Regions from separate parts of the Brachybacterium netajii genome, predicted to be linked through region 3. Evidence: riboswitches for the same ligand, from Rfam matches in the RefSeq annotation. Region 3 holds a riboswitch; each other region holds the start of a gene.
What was found. Region 3 has a riboswitch for thiamine pyrophosphate ahead of thiC (phosphomethylpyrimidine synthase ThiC). Riboswitches for the same ligand answer to the same signal wherever they lie in the genome.
Positions count from the first base shown of each region.

Region 1: linked by a shared signal. The riboswitch ahead of ACXET9_RS00810 (ECF transporter S component) and the one ahead of thiC (phosphomethylpyrimidine synthase ThiC) in region 3 are both predicted to bind thiamine pyrophosphate.
Region 2: linked by a shared signal. The riboswitch ahead of ACXET9_RS11660 (TenA family protein) and the one ahead of thiC (phosphomethylpyrimidine synthase ThiC) in region 3 are both predicted to bind thiamine pyrophosphate.

Region 1 is NZ_JBSYXB010000001.1:175,200-181,373, reverse strand. Features, by position in the region: gene ACXET9_RS00825 (GNAT family N-acetyltransferase) at 1-250, shown strand, start outside; gene ACXET9_RS00820 (ankyrin repeat domain-containing protein) at 208-654, opposite strand; gene ACXET9_RS00815 (ATP-binding cassette domain-containing protein) at 733-2,913, opposite strand; gene ACXET9_RS00810 (ECF transporter S component) at 2,910-3,557, opposite strand; TPP riboswitch at 3,653-3,760, opposite strand; gene ACXET9_RS00805 (hypothetical protein) at 3,838-4,413, opposite strand; gene ACXET9_RS00800 (M13 family metallopeptidase) at 4,421-6,174, opposite strand, start outside.
Region 2 is NZ_JBSYXB010000005.1:214,825-220,998, forward strand. Features, by position in the region: gene ACXET9_RS11650 (serpin family protein) at 1-1,211, shown strand, start outside; gene ACXET9_RS11655 (TenA family protein) at 1,318-2,043, opposite strand; gene ACXET9_RS11660 (TenA family protein) at 2,040-2,894, opposite strand; TPP riboswitch at 2,882-2,974, opposite strand; gene ACXET9_RS11665 (HAD family hydrolase) at 3,042-3,770, shown strand; gene ACXET9_RS11670 (carbonic anhydrase) at 3,791-4,453, opposite strand; gene ACXET9_RS11675 (DUF2079 domain-containing protein) at 4,544-6,160, opposite strand.
Region 3 is NZ_JBSYXB010000001.1:31,997-38,170, reverse strand. Features, by position in the region: gene ACXET9_RS00170 (molybdopterin oxidoreductase family protein) at 1-435, opposite strand, end outside; gene thiC (phosphomethylpyrimidine synthase ThiC) at 509-2,284, opposite strand; TPP riboswitch at 2,279-2,388, opposite strand; gene ACXET9_RS00160 (hypothetical protein) at 2,498-2,836, opposite strand; gene ACXET9_RS00155 (alpha/beta fold hydrolase) at 2,914-3,837, shown strand; gene ACXET9_RS00150 (LysR family transcriptional regulator substrate-binding protein) at 3,834-4,403, shown strand; gene ACXET9_RS00145 (S-ribosylhomocysteine lyase) at 4,502-5,017, shown strand; gene malQ (4-alpha-glucanotransferase) at 5,097-6,174, opposite strand, start outside.

The sequences.
Region 1 (6,174 bases), 140 kb from region 3:
CGCCGTGGCGGCGGCGCATCGCCGCGACGGCTTCGGAGGACGCATCATGCGCGCGGCCCTCGACCTGACCGCGGAGGTGGCCCCCGAGGCCGAGGTCAGCATCGACGCGCAGGCCTATCTCGAGCAGTGGTACGTCGGCATGGGCTACGAGACCGTCGGCCCGCCCTTCCTCGAGGCCGGGATCGAGCACGTGCCCATGGTGTTCCGTCACCCGAAGAGCGCGGAGAGCTCCTCGCGTCCGAAGAACTGAGCCGATTCGCGGGCGCTCGGCGTGCCCGCATCGGGATCGGCACCCGCCCGGACGAGCGCGGCGACGACCTCGGTGTGGCCCTTGAAGACGGCGCCCGCGAGGGGCGACTGGCCGCGATCGTTGGCGAGGTCGACGTCGGCGCCGCGCTCGGCGAGCTCCCGCACGAGATCGGCATGGCCGTGGTACGCGGCGAGCATGAGCATGGTGTTGCCGGCGGCGTCGCGCAGGTTCAGCGGAGCGCCCTGGTCGAGGACCGGCACCAGCTGGGCGCTGTCGCCCGCCCGCGCGAGGTCCATGAGGGTGCTCGCGAGCGCGATCAGCTCCTCCTCCTGCGGGGTGAGGGGCTCGGTCTGCGGAGCGAGGGGCGCGGTCGCGGTCTCGGGGGAGAGGTTCTCGTCGTTCATGCGGCCAGGGTACGTCGGGGCCCCGACGCCCGCTGACGCGAGCCGACGCCAGCCAGCGCCCGCCGGCGCCCGCCGGCGTCAGCCGACGAGCAGACCGGCGATCGTCGGCCAGACCAGCAGCAGCGCGGCGATGCCCGCGCCGAGGAGGTCGGCGCGCCCGAAGCGGCTCGGCAGGGCCCAGCTGCGGCGGGACGCGGACGCGAAGCCCCGCGAGTCCATCGCCAGGGCCTGCTGCTCGGCGCCGCGGAGGGCATCGACCAGGAGAGCGAAGGTCGCGCCCGCGAGCAGGCGCGCCGACCGCGGCGTGCCGATCCCGCGCAGCGTCCGCGCGGTGACGATCGTCTCCCACCGTCGGCCCAGGTGCCCGGCGCGCACGAGCGCGCTGACCCCGGCGGCGACGGGTCGCGCCGGCCAGCGCAGGCGCCCGCCGAGGGCGTCGCCGAGGGCCGTCACGTCGACGCTCCCGAGGGCGAGCACGCCGGGGGCGACGAAGGCGCTGATCCGGGCGGCCTCCTTCAGACCCACGAGCCAGGCCTCCCCGGAGAGCGCCGGGGCGTCCCCGAGCAGGGCGGTGGTCCAGGCCAGGCTCGCGGCCGAGAGCAGCACCGGGGCCATCCGCAGGGCCGCGCCCCGCAGGGTGCGGATCGCCGCCGGCGCCAGCAGGACCGTGGGGAGCAGGGCGAGCAGACCGCCCTGCCAGGTCTGGACCCCGAAGGAGCCGATCGCCGCGAGGATCCCGATGAGCGAGAGCGTCAGCGGGTTCAGCGCGTCCGCGGGGATCCGGGGCCGACGGACCACCGGCAGGATCCGGCGGTCGGGCCCCGCGCCCGTCGTGGACTCCTGCTCCGTCTCCGTCGCGGTCGAGGGGCCGGGGAGGTCGAGGCGGTGCTGGGCCGCGGCGGCGAGATGCTCGTCATGGGTCGCGGCGAGGATCGCGCAGCCGGTGCCGGCGGCCTCGTGCAGCAGGGCGAGGACGGCCGCGCGCCGCTCGGGATCGAGACCGACCGTCGGCTCGTCGAGGACCAGGAGCCGGGGCCTCTGGGCGAGCGCCGCGACGATCGCGAGGCGGCGCTGCTCGCCGCCGGAGAGGGTGTACGGGTTCGCCGCGGCGAGCGGGGCCAGGCCGGCGGTCTCCAGGAGCCGGTCGGCGAGGGCGGGCTCGTCGGCCCAGGGGGAGGCGAGGATCTCCTCGCGGACGCTCGTGGCGAGGAAGGAGTGCTCGGGGTTCTGCGGCACCCAGGCGATCTGCCGGCCCTCGGGGCGGTCGACGGTGCCCGTCGCCGGGGCGTCCAGGCCCAGCAGCACCCGCAGCAGGCTGGTCTTCCCGCTGCCGCTGGGACCTCCCAGGACGGTGAGGGACCCGGCGCGCACCTCCAGCGCGAGATCCTCGACCAGAGTGCCGGGCCGCCCGTCGCGGCGTGCGATGGCGACGCCGTCGAGGGCTGCGACGACCTCGCCCGTCGTGACCGCCTCCAGCGGGCGGGCGGCGGGGAGGAATCCGCCGGTGCTCGCACCGTTCGCGACGACCGCACCGCTCGCGCCGACCGCGGCGGGGCGCGGTGCGGCCGAGCGTGCGGCGAGCAGCTCCGGATGCGCGGCGATGACCTGCTCCGGATCGCCGTCGGCGAGCACGCGGGCGCCCTCGCCGAGCACGATCATGCGATCGACGCGGGAGGCCCAGGGGGCGACGTCGTGGTCGGCGACGACCAGGGTGGTGCCCTCCGCGGAGGCGAGGACGGCCCGCCGGACGGCCTCGGCCGTCGCCGCGTCGAGCATCGAGGTCGGCTCGTCCAGCAGGAGGGCTCCGGGGGAGAGGGCGAGCGCTCCCGCCAGCGCGATGCGCTGCTGCTGGCCGCCGGAGGCGTCGAGCGGGGCCCGCGAGGAGTCGACGTCGACGTCGGCCGCGACGAGGGCGGCGGCCGCGCGGACGGCGATCTCCTCGCGGTCCAGCGCCGCGTTCTCCGGACCGAAGGCGGCCTCGCGGCCGACGTTCGCGGCGATCAGCGCGTTCGCCGGGTTCTGCAGCAGCAGGGCCCGCTCCCCGGGGCGGGAGGCCGCCGGGGCGACCCCGGCGAGCTCCCCGGCCTCGGGATCGAGCAGGCCCGCGAGGGCCCGCAGCACGGTCGACTTCCCGCTGCCGCTGGCTCCCGCCAGCAGGACCCGCTGGCCGGAGGGGATGGTGAGGGACAGATCCCGGACCGTCGGATCCGGTCGCGACTGCGGACGCCAGGTCAGGCCCCGCAGCTCCAGGGAGGTCATCCGCCGAGGGCCCCGGTGCTCTCGCGGGAGCCGTCGCCCGCGGCATCCCGGTCGGTGCGGAGCGCGGCGAGCCGGGCCTCGGCATGCTCCTTCCCGGCGGGGAGGGCGTCGAGCGCCCCGGTCGCCGCGAGGGCGCGCACGATGACCCAGCCCAGCAGGCCGCAGGCGAGGGCGCCGGAGATGAGGGCGGCGCCGAGCAGGGCGATCGCGAAGGACCAGCCCATCTCGGGGTAGTAGGCGAAGCGCTCGTACACCCATTCGAGGGCCGCGGAGAGCACGCCGCCGAGGATCGCGACCGGCAGCGTGAAGCGGCGGTAGCGGAAGACGGCGAAGGCGAGCTCGATGCCCGCGCCCTGCAGGACGCCGGAGACGATGGTGCCCCAGCCCCACTGCCCGCCCAGCAGCATCTCGAGGGAGGCGGCGATGAGCTCGGCCAGCAGCGCCGCGCCGGGCTTGCGCACGACGAGCCCGGCGATCATCGCGGGCAGGAACCAGATGCCCATGAGCAGGCCCTCGGCGGGGCGGAACAGGGCGGTGAGCGGGCCGATGAGGCTGTACAGCGCCCCATAGCCCAGGAACGCGACGCCGAAGGCGGCGCCGATGGCGACGGTGACCAGGAGGTCCACGGTGCGGAAACGGTTCATCTCAGACTCCTTCCACGAACGGAAGGGGCGCAGGCGATCCCGGGCGCCGGACGGACCGTGCGCGCGCCGCGCGCCGGAGCGCACGACGTGGATCTCCCGCGGAAATCCCGACTCCCTACGCCGGTGTGAACCGGATCAGGTTCGAGGGTCTGCGCACTGCTGCGCACTCTCAGCACCCGGATGGTGCTCCCCTGTCAGTTGGATGACCGCCTGCGAGCATACCGCAGAGCGACTGCTCGAGGCATGCCGCTCGGGCCGCCGCGCAGCGCCCCGAGCATCCTCAGCGGCGGGAGCGGATCGCCTGGTCGACGGCCTCCGCGGTCGCCTGCGGGTCCTCGGGGGAGAGCAGGAAGTGCGTGCCCTCACGGCCGATGATCTCGACCATGGTGCCGGAGCGGGTGACGAGCAGGCGGTAGGGCTCCCGGGAGTCCCCGGTGGTGAACACGCGCCGGGAGCCGACGGGACGCAGCTCCTCGGGGGTCGAGGACAGCGCCCGTCCGCGCCGCCAGCCGTAGCCGCCGACGGTCGCGCCGACCCGCTCCGCGGGGATCTCGCGGAGCTGGACGGTGCGGAACTGCTCGAGGGGCCAGGGCCGCATCGGCAGGAAGCCGCCGAGGCTCACGGTCACCCCGTGCTCGTCGACGATGAACCGGGTGCTCTGGTTCATCCAGGTCCAGGCCGCGAGCAGGACGAACACGCCCATCGACGCGATCAGCAGGGCGGGCGTCGCCAGCGCGGGGCGCAGCGAGATCACGACGGTGGCCGCGGCGCCCGCGACCAGCGTCATCCCGATGCGCGTCCAGCCCACGGCCGTCGGCCGCGTGCGACCGACGTAGAAGGGGGCCTCGGGCCTCATCGGGCGGTCACCAGATGCTCACGCGATCCTCGGGGGCGCGGTGCATGCCGTCGCCCTCGACGATCCCGAAGGCCTCGTGGAACTCCGTCAGGTGGCCGGCGGTGATGTTGCAGCGGAACTCCGCGGGGGAGTGCGGGTCGGTCGCGAGCTGCTGGATCGCCGCCTGCCGGCGGTACTTCGCGCGCCACACGGTCGCCCAGGACAGGAACACGCGCTGCAGCCCGGTGAAGCCATCGAGCTCCTCGGCGGCGGCCTCGCCGGCCGTCGCGCGGTACGCCTTGACGGCGATCGAGAGACCGCCGAGGTCTCCGATGTTCTCGCCGATCGTGAGCGCGCCGTTGACGCGATGCTCGTCCTCGAGGGACCGCGGGCTGAGCTCGGAGAACTGGGCGATGAGCGAGCCGGTGCGCTCCTCGAAGGCGGCCCGGTCCTCGTCGGTCCACCAGGACGCGAGGTTGCCGTCGCCGTCGTACTTCGAGCCCTGGTCGTCGAAGCCGTGGCCGATCTCGTGGCCGATGACCGCACCGATCCCGCCGAAGTTCACGGCGTCGTCGGCATCGGCGTCGAAGAACGGGGGCTGCAGGATCGCCGCGGGGAAGACGATCTCGTTGGCGCCCGGATTGTAGTAGGCGTTGACCGTCTGCGGGGTCATGTGCCATTCGTCCGGGTCGATCGGCCCGCCGACCTTCGCGAAGTCGAAGGCGGCGTCGGCCAGGCGCACGGCGCGCACGGAGGCGACGAGGTCCCCGGGGACGACCTCGAGGTCCTCGTAGGTGCGCCAGCGGTCCGGGTAGCCGATCTTCGGCGTGAACTTCTCGAGCTTCTCGAGGGCCTTCTCGCGGGTGGCCGGGGTCATCCACTCCAGCCGCGAGATCGAGGCCCGGTAGGCGTCCACGAGCGCGTCCACGAGGGCGCCCATGCGCTCCTTGTGGGCGGCGGGGAAGTGGCGGCCGACGTACTCGCGGCCGATCGCGAAGCCGAGCGCGCCCTCCACGAGGCCGACGCCGCGCTTCCAGCGCGCCCGCAGCTCCTCGGTGCCGGACAGGACGGTGCCGTGGAAGGCGAAGTCCTCGGCCACCAGCGCCTCGTCGAGGTAGGGGGCGTAGGAGGAGACGGTGTGCAGCGCGAGCCAGGCGCGCAGCACCGCGAGGTCCTCGCCGGCGAGGAGCTCGGCGGCGGGGGCGACGTACTCGGGCTGTCCGATCGAGACGACCTCGAGCGCGGCGGCCGGCGCCGCGGTGCCCTCGAGGAAGGCATCCCAGGGGAAGGACGGGGCGAGCTCGGCGCGAGCGGCGGCATCCATGGGGTTGTAGGAGAGCTCGCGGTCGCGCAGGCGCACGACGTCGACGTGGCAGGCCGCCAGCCGCGTCTCGAAGCCCATGACGGTCGCGGCGAGCTCCGCGGCGTCGCCGGCGGGCAGGCCCTCCCGTCCGGGAAGGCCGACGAGCTCGGCGAGGCGCTCGAGGTGGCCGACGTAGGCCTCGCGGATCTCGGCGTAGGCGTCCTCGCGGTAGTAGGACTCGTCGGGCAGGCCCAGGCCGGCCTGGTGGATCTTCACCTGGTAGCGGGTGGAGTCGCGATCGTCGGTCCACACGTAGGCGGCCAGCGGGGCGGTGCCGGCGGCGGCGGAGCCGGTCAGGCGGATGAGCGCCTCGAGGCTGTCCGCGCCGAGGACCTCGGCGAGCAGGGGCTCGAGCGGGGCGGTGCCGGCGGCCTCGATGGCCTCGGTGTCCATGAAGGCGCGGTAGAGCGCGCCGACCT
Region 2 (6,174 bases), on a different contig from region 3:
CCGACGAGCCGCAGGCGCCGGGCACGATCGCCGGACGGCTGACCCCCTTCGCCGCGCGCATGCTCGGAGGCCTCGACGCCGAGGAGACCAACCTCGTGTGCTCGCCGGTCTCCGTGCAGGTCGCCCTCACGATGGCGGGCCTCGGCGCCGCCGGCGACACCCTTGCGCAGATGGAGGAGGTGCTCGGCGCGGACATGACCACGCTCGCGGAGGCGGCGAGCACGCTGCGCAGCGTCCTGTTCGAGATCGGACGCGAGGAGGCCGAGGCCGCCGAGGAGGAGGGCGGCGAGGACCGGCCCGAGCCGCCCGCCGCGAACCTCGCCAACGCCGTCTGGATCCAGGACGGACTCGACGTCGAGTCCGACTACCTCGACGCGCTCGCCCGCCATCTCGACGCGGGCCTGCACACCGCCGACTTCGCCGACGAGTCCGCGCGCGAGGACGCCCGCACGGACATGAACGCCTTCGTCGCCGAGCAGACCGACGACCTCATCGAGGAGCTCGTGCCCGAGGGCGCCCTCTCCGAGTCCACCCGCCTCGCCCTCATCAACGCCCTGCGCCTGAGCGCCCCGTGGCCGGAGCCCCTCAGCCAGCTCGGCGACCTCCCCTTCACCCGCGCCGACGGCACCGCGGTCGACGTGCCGATGCTGGAGGCCGACACCACCAGCTGGTACGAGGACGACGTCTGCCAGGCCACCATGCTCCCCTCCTACGGCGGGGACCTCGGGCTGGTGCTCGTGCGGCCGACGGGCGCGATCGCCGACGTGGTCGACGCCTGGGCGTCCGACGGCGGGACCGGGTCCGACGGCGCGGCGCTGCTCGACGCGCTGCTCGCCGCGATGGGCGAGCAGGGCGAGCCCGTCCAGGTCACCCTGCCCGCCTTCGACATCGACTGGCGGGCCTCCCTCGTCGACGTGCTCTCCGGGCTCGGCATGGAGGACGCCTTCGGCGCCGCCGACTTCTCGGGCATCACCACGGCGGAGGAGCTGGTGATCTCCGACGTCCTGCACGAAGCGGTCATCACCGTCGACCAGAACGGCATGGAGGCCGCCGCCGCGACCGCCGTGCTGATGGAGGAGTCGGCGGCCGACGTCGGCGAGCCGCGGACCCTCGCGCTCGACGTGCCCTTCCTCTACCTCGCGATCGAGCGCTCGACCCTGACGCCGCTGGTCGTCGGCTGGATCGGCGACCCCTCCCAGACCCGGGGCTGAGCGCCGGCGGCCGGGCCGACGGCGCTGCCGCCGGCGGTCCGGCCGTCGGCAGACGTGCCCGTCGGCTGGCGCGCCCGCTGGCCGGAGCCGGCGGGCACGCCGCCGCTCAGACGGCGTCGAGCGCCTGCTGCCAGAAGGCCGCCTCGAGCCGCGTCGCGGTGCGGAAGATCCGCGTGAGCTCCGCGAGCCGGGGCCCGTCGGGCAGGCGAGCGGCCGACGGGCCGGCGAGGCCCGCGGCGTCCGTACTCCCCGCGGACGCCGCGAGCTCATCGAGCCGGGCGGTCGCCGCGCGGGCCGAGGCCTGGAACTCCTCGCCGGCGTACTCGGCGATCCAGTCGCCGTAGGGATGCTGTCCGTCCGGATGCTGCGTGCCGGAGCGGTCCGCGAGGCGTGGCGCCAGGCGCGCCCCGATCTCCCCGTAGCCGATCGCGCAGGGCGCGAGCGCGACGTGCAGGTCCAGCAGGTCGCCCGAGGCGCCGCAGTCCAGGACGAAGCGGGTGTAGGCGACGGTCCCCATGCGCTCCTGCGTCGCCGCGAGGGCCTCGGGGGAGATGCCCCAGGAAGTCGTCAGCCGGGCATGGAGGTCGGTCTCGACGAGCACGCCCGTCAGCCCCTCCGACGCCCGGCGCACGTCCTCGAGGGTCCGGCCCTTGTAGGCGGCGAGGGCGTAGGCGCGGGCGAACTGGACGAGGAACAGGTAGTCCTGGACGAGATAGTCCTGGAAGGCGGCCAGCGGGAGGGTGCCCTCGCCGAGACGCTCGACGAACTCGTGGCGGGTGTACGCGTCCCAGTCCTCGACGGCCGCCGCCCGCAGCTGCGCGAACAGGCTCATCGCACGGCCCCCTCGAGGACGCGCCGCGCGGACGGCACCCGGGCGTCCTCGTAGGCGGCGTCGAAGAACTCCAGCTCGAGGGAGACCGTGCGCGCGAAGGCCTCGCGCACGGCCGCGAGCCGGACCCCGGCGAACGCGCCGTCGGATGCGCCGCCGGCCTCTCCTTCGGCCGCGCTGGAGGCTGCCCCGTCGGCCGCCTCGAGGCTCGCGCCGACGCGATCCAGCTCGGCGCGCAGGAAGCCGACGAACTCCTCGAACCCGGGATTGTCGTGCAGGACGATCCACTCGGCGTGCACGAAGTCCGCCGGGAGCGGGCGCGGCGCGGCCGCCGCCCAGTCGTTGTAGAGCCACTCGGTCACCAGCAGCACGGCCAGCGCGACCGCGTAGTCGCCGCTCGCGGCGGCCTCGCGGAACAGGGCGAGGAAGCCGGCGGTCGCCGGGGCGTCGGGGATGCTCGCCCGACGGTCCTCGTCGATGCCGAGGGCGTCGAAGGAGCGCAGGAAGTAGGTGTTCTCCTCGCCGGCGACGTCGCCCGCGAACTGCGCGAGGCGGAGCCGGGCGGCGGGGGTGTCGGCCGTGGCGATCGCCGCCCCGATCAGCATCAGGAAGCTGTCCAGGAAGCGATGGTCCTGGACCAGGTACCCGGCCATGACGTCGTCGGGGACGGTCCCGACGTGCAGCTCTCGCACGAAGCGATGGCCGACGGCGAGGTCCCAGGCGGGGCTGGCCTCCTCGCGGAGCCGGGCGGTGAAGGCGGTGGTGGCCGTGACGGTGGTCTTCGCCGGGACGGCGGTGGTGGCCGTGACGGCGTCGACGGCGGTGGCGGGCGCGTTCGAGCGCGGTTCTTCCATGACATCCCTCCGCGAGCATTGACTCGATCAGGTTCTGCGGGTGTGGTCTCAGCCCCGGCGGGGCACCCCGTGTCCGCCGACGAGCGTAGCCCATGCCAGGTCAGAGCGGTGGCGCCGGGGGCGGTCCGATCTGCCTACGCTGGGGGCATGGAACCCGGCGAGGACGAGACCGTCCGCGGACCGCGGCGCCCGGCGGCGGAGACGCCCCGCGCGGCATCACGCGCGGCACCCCGCGCGGCGTCCCTCGCGGTGTTCCGGGAGCTCGTCCGGGACCGGGCGACGCACGTGGTGGTCAGCGACCTCGACGGCGTGCTGCGCCGCTTCGACCCCGCGCTGTTCCCCGGCCTCGACGCGCGCCTCGACCGCCCGCGAGGCACCTCCTACCGGGCGATCCTGCGCAGCCCGCTGCTGCGGGAGGTCGTGCGCGGCCGCGCCACCCATGCGCAATGGCGCGAGCGCATCGCCGCCGACCTGCAGGCCGACGGGATCGCGGCCGACGAGGCCCGCGCCGTCGTCGGTGCCTGGCTCGCGAGCACCCCGGTCCCGGACCCCGACGTCCGGGCCGTCCTCGACGAGGCCCGGCGCTCGGGCCGCGAGGTCTTCGTGTTCACCAACGGCACCGACCGCGTGCGCGAGGAGCTGCGCGACCTCGGCGTCGACGACCTCCTCGGCCCCGCCGGCGAGCGCCTGCTGAACTCGGCGGAGCTGGGCGCCGCCAAGCCCGACCGCGAGGCCTTCGACGCGGCCCATGCGCGCATCGAGCAGGTCCTCGGACGAAGCGTCCCGCGCGACGCGGTCGCCTTCCTCGACGACTCGGCGGGCCATGTCGCCGGCGCGGTCGCGTCGGGCTGGAGGGCTCAGCTGCTGGAGCGCTGAGCCGTGCCCTCCGCCGCGCCTCAGGCCGCGATCGTCAGCTGCCCGACGGCCGTGATCGGGACGACCCGGCCGTCCTCCAGCTGGTACTGGCAGCCGACGATGCCGAGGTCGCCGGCGGCGACGGCGTCGCTGATCACGCGCGAGGAGCGCATGAGGGCGTGGATCGTCTCGTCGAGATGACGGCGGCCGACGGCGTCGGCGTCGATCAGCGCGGGGTCGACGTACGGGGTGTCGCGGTGCGAGGCCAGCCATTCGCGCTGCACCGCCGGCTGGATGAGCTCCAGCTCCTTCTCGATCGCGGGCGTGACGTAGCTGGGGGTCGCGGAGGTCAGGTCGATCGCCGCGGCGACGGCCCCGCAGGAGCCGTGGGCGAGCACGACGATCACGGCGACGCCGAGCTCCGCGACCGCGTACTCCATGGTCGCGACCGTGTTCTCGTTGGCGATCTGGCCGATGTTGCGGGCGACGAACAGGTCGCCGAGACCGCAGTCGAAGAGTATCTCCGCGGCGACCCGCGAGTCCGCGCACCCCAGGAACGCCGCGTCGGGCTCCTGGTAGTCCGTCAGCTCGCTGCGCCGGGCGGCGCTCTGCTGGGGATGCGCGAGGGTTCCCTTCATGAACCGCTCATTGCCCTGGGCGAGGGCGTCCCACGCCTCCTGCACGCTCACGCGAGGTGTCGTCACGGTGATGATCCTTCCGTCGGGGCGGTGCGTGTCCGATCGGACCAGGGCGCGAGGCCCCGCGCGCACCGGGCGGCAGTATACCCCCGCCGGTCAGTCCGCCCCGATGTCGTCCCGGCAGACGACGAGGAAGCCGCCGTCGTCGTAGACCGTCGTGTAGACGACATCGGCCCCCGCGGGGTTCCCCGATCCGGCGCCCCACTCGAGGGTCGCCCACGCCTCGGCGTCCGACGCGGACCGCGGAGGATCATCGCGCCAGGAGAAGGCGTACTGGTCGATCAGCGCGCAGTCCGGGACGCGGAGATTGGGCCCGTGCATCCACTGGACGTCATGATCGGGCACCGCATAGGCGAGCAGCGTGATGTCCACGGCCGCGACCGCCCCGTCGGGCATCGCATCGAGCGCCCCCTGGGCGGGCTCGGCGCGCCAGGTCAGCTCCCAGCGCTCCGACCGCAGGACGTCCAGCACGGGGATCTGCGCGCCGAGCGTCAGGACGGTCGCCGCCGACGCGATCGCCGCCGTCCAGCGGACCGTCCGGGAGGGCAGGGGCCGGTCCCGGCGCAGCAGGCTCGTCGCCCGACCCGTCCGACGATCCCCGAGCGCATCCAGCAGCGCTGCGCACGCGATCGGCATCAGCACCGCCCCGTAATGCCAGGTCCAGCCCCAGTAGAACTCGACGGTCCCGGTGAAGCGCCACGCGAGCGTCGGCAGCATCAGCCAGATCAGCGGCGAGCGGGCCCCGATCACGCCGGCCGCCGCGACCAGCATCAGCACCGTCACCCACTTCGTCCCCGGCACGAAGACGTCGAGCACCGACCCGAGCTTGTCCGTGTAGTCGTACTGCCCCGCCGTGTTCAGCAGCGGCAGGATCACGAACGTCGACAGCAGGAACCAGCCGGCGCCCCAGCACGCGAGCCCGAACCCCGTGATCCGGTGGTCGCGCAGCGTCCGGTCGTGCGGGGTCCGGTCGTGCGGCGTCGCAGCGCGCGGCGTGGCGTCGCGCGGCGTCGCAGCGCGCGGGGTCCGGTAGCGCAGGGCGATCACCAGGCCCAGCACCATCACCGTGAGCCCGAGATCCTCCTTGACCAGCACCAGCGGCATCGCCCACAGCGCCGCGGCCATGACCCGCTCGCGCAGCAGCGCCGTCAGCGACAGCGCCAGCAGCGGGACGGCGAACGCGATCTCATGGAACTGCACGTCCGCCGCCGCCTGCAGACCGAAGGAGAACACGTACCCCACGCCGACGACGGTCCCCATCGCCCGCCCCAGCCGGTCGATCGCGAGCTTCGCCAGGGGGATCGCCGACGCCCCGAACAGCACCGCCTGCGTCCACACCAGCGCCAGCCCCGACGGCCACACCCACCACACCGGCGCCAGCAGCACCAGGATCGGATGGAAGTGGTCGCCCAGCAGGTTCACGTCGTCGCCCTTGATCGGCACGATCGGCGCCGAGAAGCTCCCGTACGCCTTCGCGAGCTCCGTGAAGATCCCCAGATCCCACGACGGCGCCACCAGATTCCGCCACTGCTGCCACCCCAGCAGCCCGTACGCGAGCGCCCCCGCCAGCGCGATCGCGATCGGCACGAGCAGCCGGAAGCGAGGGTGCGCGGGGGAGGGGGCGGGCGAAGGTTCGGGTGCGGATGCGGGCGCGGGGTCCGCCGCGCGAGCCTCATCGGGCACGGGCTCATGGGCATCGGGAACGGCAGACATCACGCAGCGAGCGT
Region 3 (6,174 bases):
CAGCGTGACGCGCGTGAACTTGCCCAGCGCATATGCCTTCTCGTTCGTGAGGCCGCCGCCGCCGAACACGGCGACGCCGTCGGCCCCGTCGCGCTCCTGGATCTCGCGCAGCCGACCGGCGATCAGATCGAGGGCCTCGTCCCAGGAGGCGTCGCGGAAGCCGCCGTCCGCGGTGCGGATCCGCGGATGCAGGATCCGATCGGGCGCCGTGAGGACCTCGGCGCTGGTCCAGCCCTTGCGGCACAGGCCCCCGAGGTTCGTCGGGAAGTCGCGGCCGTCGACCGTCACCTCGCCGGACCCGCCGGCCGCCGCGCCCGGCACCACGCTCAGCGACTGCGCGCACTGCAGGGCGCAGTACGGGCAGTGCGTCGCCGTGGTGCCGGGGACGGTGCCGACGGTCGGCGCGGACTGCGAGGCGGCGGTCGACAGGCTCATGCCTCGAGAGTGCTCCCGACGCCGGGAGTGCTCAGCATCCGGTCAGCGCCCGGTCGCTCCGGTCACGATCGGGTCACGACGCGGGTCGGGGAGTGCTCGCATCGCCCCCGACGACCGTCGGATCCGGCAGGTAGATCGCTCCGCCCTGCGCGGCGAAGGCGCGGCTGCGCTCCTGCATCCCGGCGATCGCCACCTGTGCCTCCGCGCTGCCGTAGGCGTCGCGGATGTCCTGCGAGATGCGCATCGAGCAGAACTTCGGACCGCACATCGAGCAGAAGTGCGCTGTCTTCGCGGGCTCCGCCGGCAGCGTCTCGTCATGGAACGACTCGGCCGTCTCCGGGTCCAGCCCCAGCGCGAACTGATCGCGCCAGCGGAACTCGAAGCGGGCCTTCGACAGCGCCGCATCCCGTGCGGCCGCCCCCGGATGCCCCTTGGCGATGTCCGCGGCATGCGCGGCGATCTTGTAGGTGATCACCCCGGCGCGCACATCCTCCCGATCCGGCAGGCCCAGATGCTCCTTCGGCGTGACGTAGCAGAGCATCGCCGTGCCGTAGCGGGCGATCTCCGTCGCCCCGATCGCCGAGGTGATGTGGTCGTAGCCCGGAGCGATGTCCGTGACCAGCGGGCCCAGCGTGTAGAAGGGGGCGCCCGAGCACAGCTCCTGCTGGCGCTCGACGTTCTCCCGCACCATGTGCAGCGGCACGTGCCCGGGACCCTCGACCATCACCTGCACGTCGTGCTCCCAGGCCCGATGGGTGAGCTCGGCGAGGGTGTCGAGCTCCGCGAACTGGGCGGCGTCGTTCGCATCGGCGAGGGAGCCGGGCCGCAGCCCGTCCCCGAGCGAGAACGCGACGTCGTAGCGGGCGAAGATCTCGCACAGCTCGTCGAAGTGCGTGTACAGGAAGTTCTCCTGATGATGCGCGAGGCACCAGCCCGCCATGATCGAGCCGCCGCGCGAGACGATCCCCGTCACCCGGTCCGCCGTCAGCGGCACGTACCGCAGCAGCACCCCCGCATGGACGGTCATGTAGTCCACGCCCTGCTCGCACTGCTCGATGACGGTGTCCCGGTAGATCTCCCAGGTCAGCGCCGAGGCGTCGCCGTCGACCTTCTCCAGCGCCTGGTAGATCGGGACCGTGCCGATGGGGATCGGCGCATTGCGGATCACCCATTCGCGGGTGGTGTGGATGTCGTCGCCCGTGGACAGGTCCATCAGCGTGTCCGCGCCCCAGCGGGACGCCCACTGCAGCTTCTCGACCTCCTCCGCGATCGAGCTCGTGACCGCCGAGTTGCCGATGTTCGCGTTGATCTTCACCAGGAACGCCCGGCCGATGATCATCGGCTCGGACTCCGGGTGGTTGACGTTCGCCGGGATGATCGCGCGCCCCGCAGCGACCTCGGAGCGCACCAGTTCCACGTCGCAGCCCTCACGCAGCGCCACGAACCGCATCTCCGGGGTGATCACCCCGCGCCTCGCATAGTGCATCTGCGTGACGGTCCGTCCCGGGAGCGCTCGCCGGGGGACCGGACGACGGCCCTTCCACTGCTGCGACGGGGCACCGCGGCGCACGGCCGAACGGCCGTCGTCGGCGAGGCGACGCCCGCGGCCCGCATGCTCCTCGGTGTCGCCGCGCTCGAGGATCCACGGGGTGCGCATCGGCGCGAGCCCCTCCTCGGGGACGCTCCCGGGACCCGCCGTCCGGTACACCGTGACGGGGTCGTTGGGGACCTCGCCCGTGGGATCCAGATCGATGCGGGTGACGGGCACCCGGATCCCATGCTCGAGGTCCTCGAGATGGTCCAGGGCATGCGAGGGATACTGCTCGGACAGGGGGGAGCGCACAGTCATCTGCGGCCTCTCTTCCTACGCCGGTGCTAACCGGATCAGGTTCGACGGTTCCGAGCGGCTCAGCCCGGTCTCAGCCCTCTGCCGAGGGCCCCCGTGGGGTCCCCGAATGTCTACCACACCGGGGCGCGGCGGTGCGCCGCGCGCTCGCCGACGAGGCTCGAGAGGCTTCCGACCTGGGCTTTCGGGCGAGGGGAGGGTCTGATCCGTGCGGGCTCAGCGCCAGGGGATCGGGCGGAACCGCCCTCCCGCCCCGCGCGTCAAGAGGATCGCGGAGGCGGGGGAGACGAACGCGGTGCCGCGCTCGAGATGATCGATCACCATGTGCAGCGCCTGCCGTGCGGCGTCGTCCTCGCGCCCGCCCGCGAGAGGGTCCACGAGGAAGCGCAGCACGATGCGTCCGACGCGCCGTCCGCCGACGAGAGGCGCCTCGACGTCCTTCCGCTCCACCAGGTGCAGGGAGCCGAGCGCGAGCGCGGCCTGCTCCATCACATCGGCCGGCGTCGCCCCCGGCTGCAGGTCGCCGATGGGCAGGTGCATGCGGTAGCTCGGCATCGGATCAATCTAACCGCGGCCGGTGACGGATGCGGTCACGGGGACGCGGGTTCCCCGTCGTCGCGCACAATGCTCGGGTGACCGCAGACACCGCCCTCGCGCACCGCCCCTCCGTCGACCGTCCCACCGTCGACCGTCCCTCCGGCGGCTCCGCCGCTGTCGGAGCCGCCGTCGTCGGGCCCGCCGCCGTCGTCCTCGTGCACGGCACGCGCCTCTCGCACTCGCAGTGGGACCTCCAGGCGCCCTCGCTGCGGATGGCCGGCTACGAGGTCGTGACGCCCGACCTCCCGGGCCACGGCGCGCGGCAGGACGAGACCTTCACCCTCGATGGAGCGATCGCGACCATCCGCGCGGCGATCGACGAGGCCGCGGCGCGCGTCGATCGCCGCGCGGAAGGCTCCGACGGCCCCGAGGGCTCCTACGGCTCCGCCGGCTCCGTCGGACACGACCTCGCGATGGCGCCGACGGTGCACCTGGTCGGCTCCTCCCTCGGCGGCTTCCTCGCCCTGCACGCCGCCGCCGAGGCGCCCGCCCGCCTCGCCTCGCTCACGCTGTGCGGCGCGGCGGTCCAGCCGACGCCCTCCGCCGCTCGCGCCTACGGGCACGCGATCATGCTCCTGGACCGCATGCCCGGGCATCGCGACGGCAGCGGCGGCCTGCTGCCGTTCCTGCTCGGCGACGCCGGCACCCGCGCGCTCGTCCGCGGCGGGCGGGCGAGCACGGCGGTGGTCGCCCCGGCGATGGAGGCGGTGGGCTCCCTCGACCTGCTCGCGGACCTGCATCGGGTCGAGGTCCCGGTCACCTGGCTGCACGGCCGCTTCGACCAGCTGCGGCTGCATGAGCGCCGCTTCGCAGCGGCCGCGGCCGACGGACGGCTGGAGACCCTCGCCTATGGCAGCCACCTGGTGAACCTCGCCGACGCCCGCCGCTTCACGCCGGATCTGCTGCGCGTCCTCGGCCGCGTCGGACCGGTGCCCGCGCCCCGTAGGCTGGGGGCATGACCCGTCCCATCCTGCGCGTCGGCTTCGTGCCCGGCGTCGAGCCCGACCGCTTCGCGCGCCGCTGGAAGACCGGCGGCCGCCGCGCCTGGCTCGAGCTCGTCCCTGTCCCCGCCTCCCGTCAGCGCGCCGCGCTCGACGAGGGCGAGGTCGACATGTGCTTCGTGCGGCTTCCGATCGACCCCGCGGGGACCGCCGCCCGCTCGGCCGACGACCTGCATGTCGTGGCGCTGTGGGAGGAGCGGGCCGCGGTCGTCGTCGGCGACGAGCACGTGCTCAGCCTCCTCGACGAGATTTCTGAGGAGGACCTCGTCGAGGAGACCGAGCTGCCGCAGACCGATCCGGACGACGCCGCCTCCCGCGTCGCCGTCGCGGCCAGCGGCGTCGGCTACGCCCGGATGCCGCTGTCGCTCGCGCGGCTGCACCACCGCAAGGACGCCGTGCACCGTCCCCTCGTCGACGCCGCGCCCACCCGGATCGCCCTCGTCTGGCCGCGGGATGCGGACGACGAGGACCGCCAGGAGTTCGTCGGCGTCGTGCGCGGACGCACCTCCCGATCGAGCCGCTGACCGGCCGCGCCGAGCCGACGACCGGCCGACCCGAGCGGCCGCGTGATCATCGAGACCATCCAGACCGTCCAGAGCACCGGAATCCCGAGGAGGGACCCATGACCGAGCAGACCCCCGACCAGACTGGCGAGCAGACCCCCGCGCAGCCTCAGCGCATGAACGTCGAGAGCTTCAACCTCGACCACCGCACCGTCGCCGCCCCGTACCTCCGCATCGCCGACCGCAAGGAGCTGCCGGGCGGGGACGTGCTGACGAAGTTCGACGTGCGCTTCACCCAGCCCAACGTCGCGCACCTGGAGTCGGAGACCGTCCATTCGCTCGAGCACATGATGGCCGAGCACATGCGCGAGCACTCCGACGTCGTCGTGGACGTCTCCCCGATGGGCTGCCGCACGGGGTTCTACGTGCTCCTCGTGGGCGACCACACCGCCGCCTCCTTCGCCCCCGTGCTCGAGGCGACGCTGCAGGACCTCCTCGCCGCCGACGAGGTCCCGGCCGCCAACGAGGTCCAGTGCGGCTGGGGCGCCCACCACACCCTCGAGGGCGCGCAGCAGGCCGCCCGCGAGTTCCTCGCCGCACGCGCGGAATGGGAGCAGGTCACCGCCGCCTCCTGACGGCCGCCTCCGACGGTCGCTCCTGGCGGCGGCCGTCCGCCGTCGTCGGCCGCCGACCGTCAGCCGCGGCCCTCCGCCGTCAGCCGCCGGCGAGGCTCTCGCGCACCGCGCCCAACAGGCGCGCGGTGCGCGCATCGGTCGCGAGATCGTCGACCCCGACCACGGCGCCGTCGGCATCGGCGAGCGGGATCCGCCAGTTCGGATACTCCTCGTCGGTGCCGGGCTGGTTCTGGATCCGCGCCTCGCCGACGCAGTCCACGAGCGAGACGCCCATGAGCAGCGACGGGGTGCGCGCGAGATGGCGGTGCAGGCCGATCACGGTCTCCTCGACATCGGGGTCCTCGCCGAGGAGGCCCTCGTCCCGCAGCGCCTGCAGCATGCGCTCGCGGGCCGCCTCGTCGGCGGCGAGCTCCTCGGCGAGGGGACGCTCGAGCAGGCCCAGCTCATGGCGGAGCCGCACGTGCACGCCGTCGAGATAGCCGGCCGTCGGCGGCAGATCGTGGGTGTTCACCGACGCCATGCACAGGCGGCGGTAGTGCTCGGGGGCGAGGGGGCCGCCGGAGCCGTCGTACTCGAACCAGAGGATCGAGGTGCCGAGGATCCCGCGATCCGTGAGATGGTCGCGGACCCACGGCTCGAAGGTCCCCAGATCCTCGCCGATGATGATCGTGCCCGAGCGCTGCGCCTCGAGGGCCAGGATCCCGACCATCGCCTCGTGGTCGTAGAAGACGTAGGCGCCGTCGGAGGCCTCATGGCCCTCGGGGATCCACCACAGGCGGAACAGGCCCAGCACATGGTCGATGCGCAGCGCCCCGGCATGGCGCATGAGCGAGCGCAGCATGTCCCGCCAGGGCCGATACGACGCCCGGCGCAGGCGCTCGGGGTGCCAGGGCGGCTGATGCCAGTTCTGCCCCTGCTGGTTGTACTGATCCGCGGGGGCGCCCACGCAGGCGCCCGCCGCGAGGACGTCCCGCAGCCGCCACGAGTCCGCACCGACCTGCTCCACGCCCACGGCCAGATCGTGCATGATCCCCACGCGCATCCCGGCCTCGAGGGCCGCGGCCTGCGCGCGCTCCAGCTGCTCGTCCAGCAGCCACTGCGTCCACACGTGGAACTCGATCCGATCGGCGAGCTCCGTGCGCGCCTGCTCGACGACA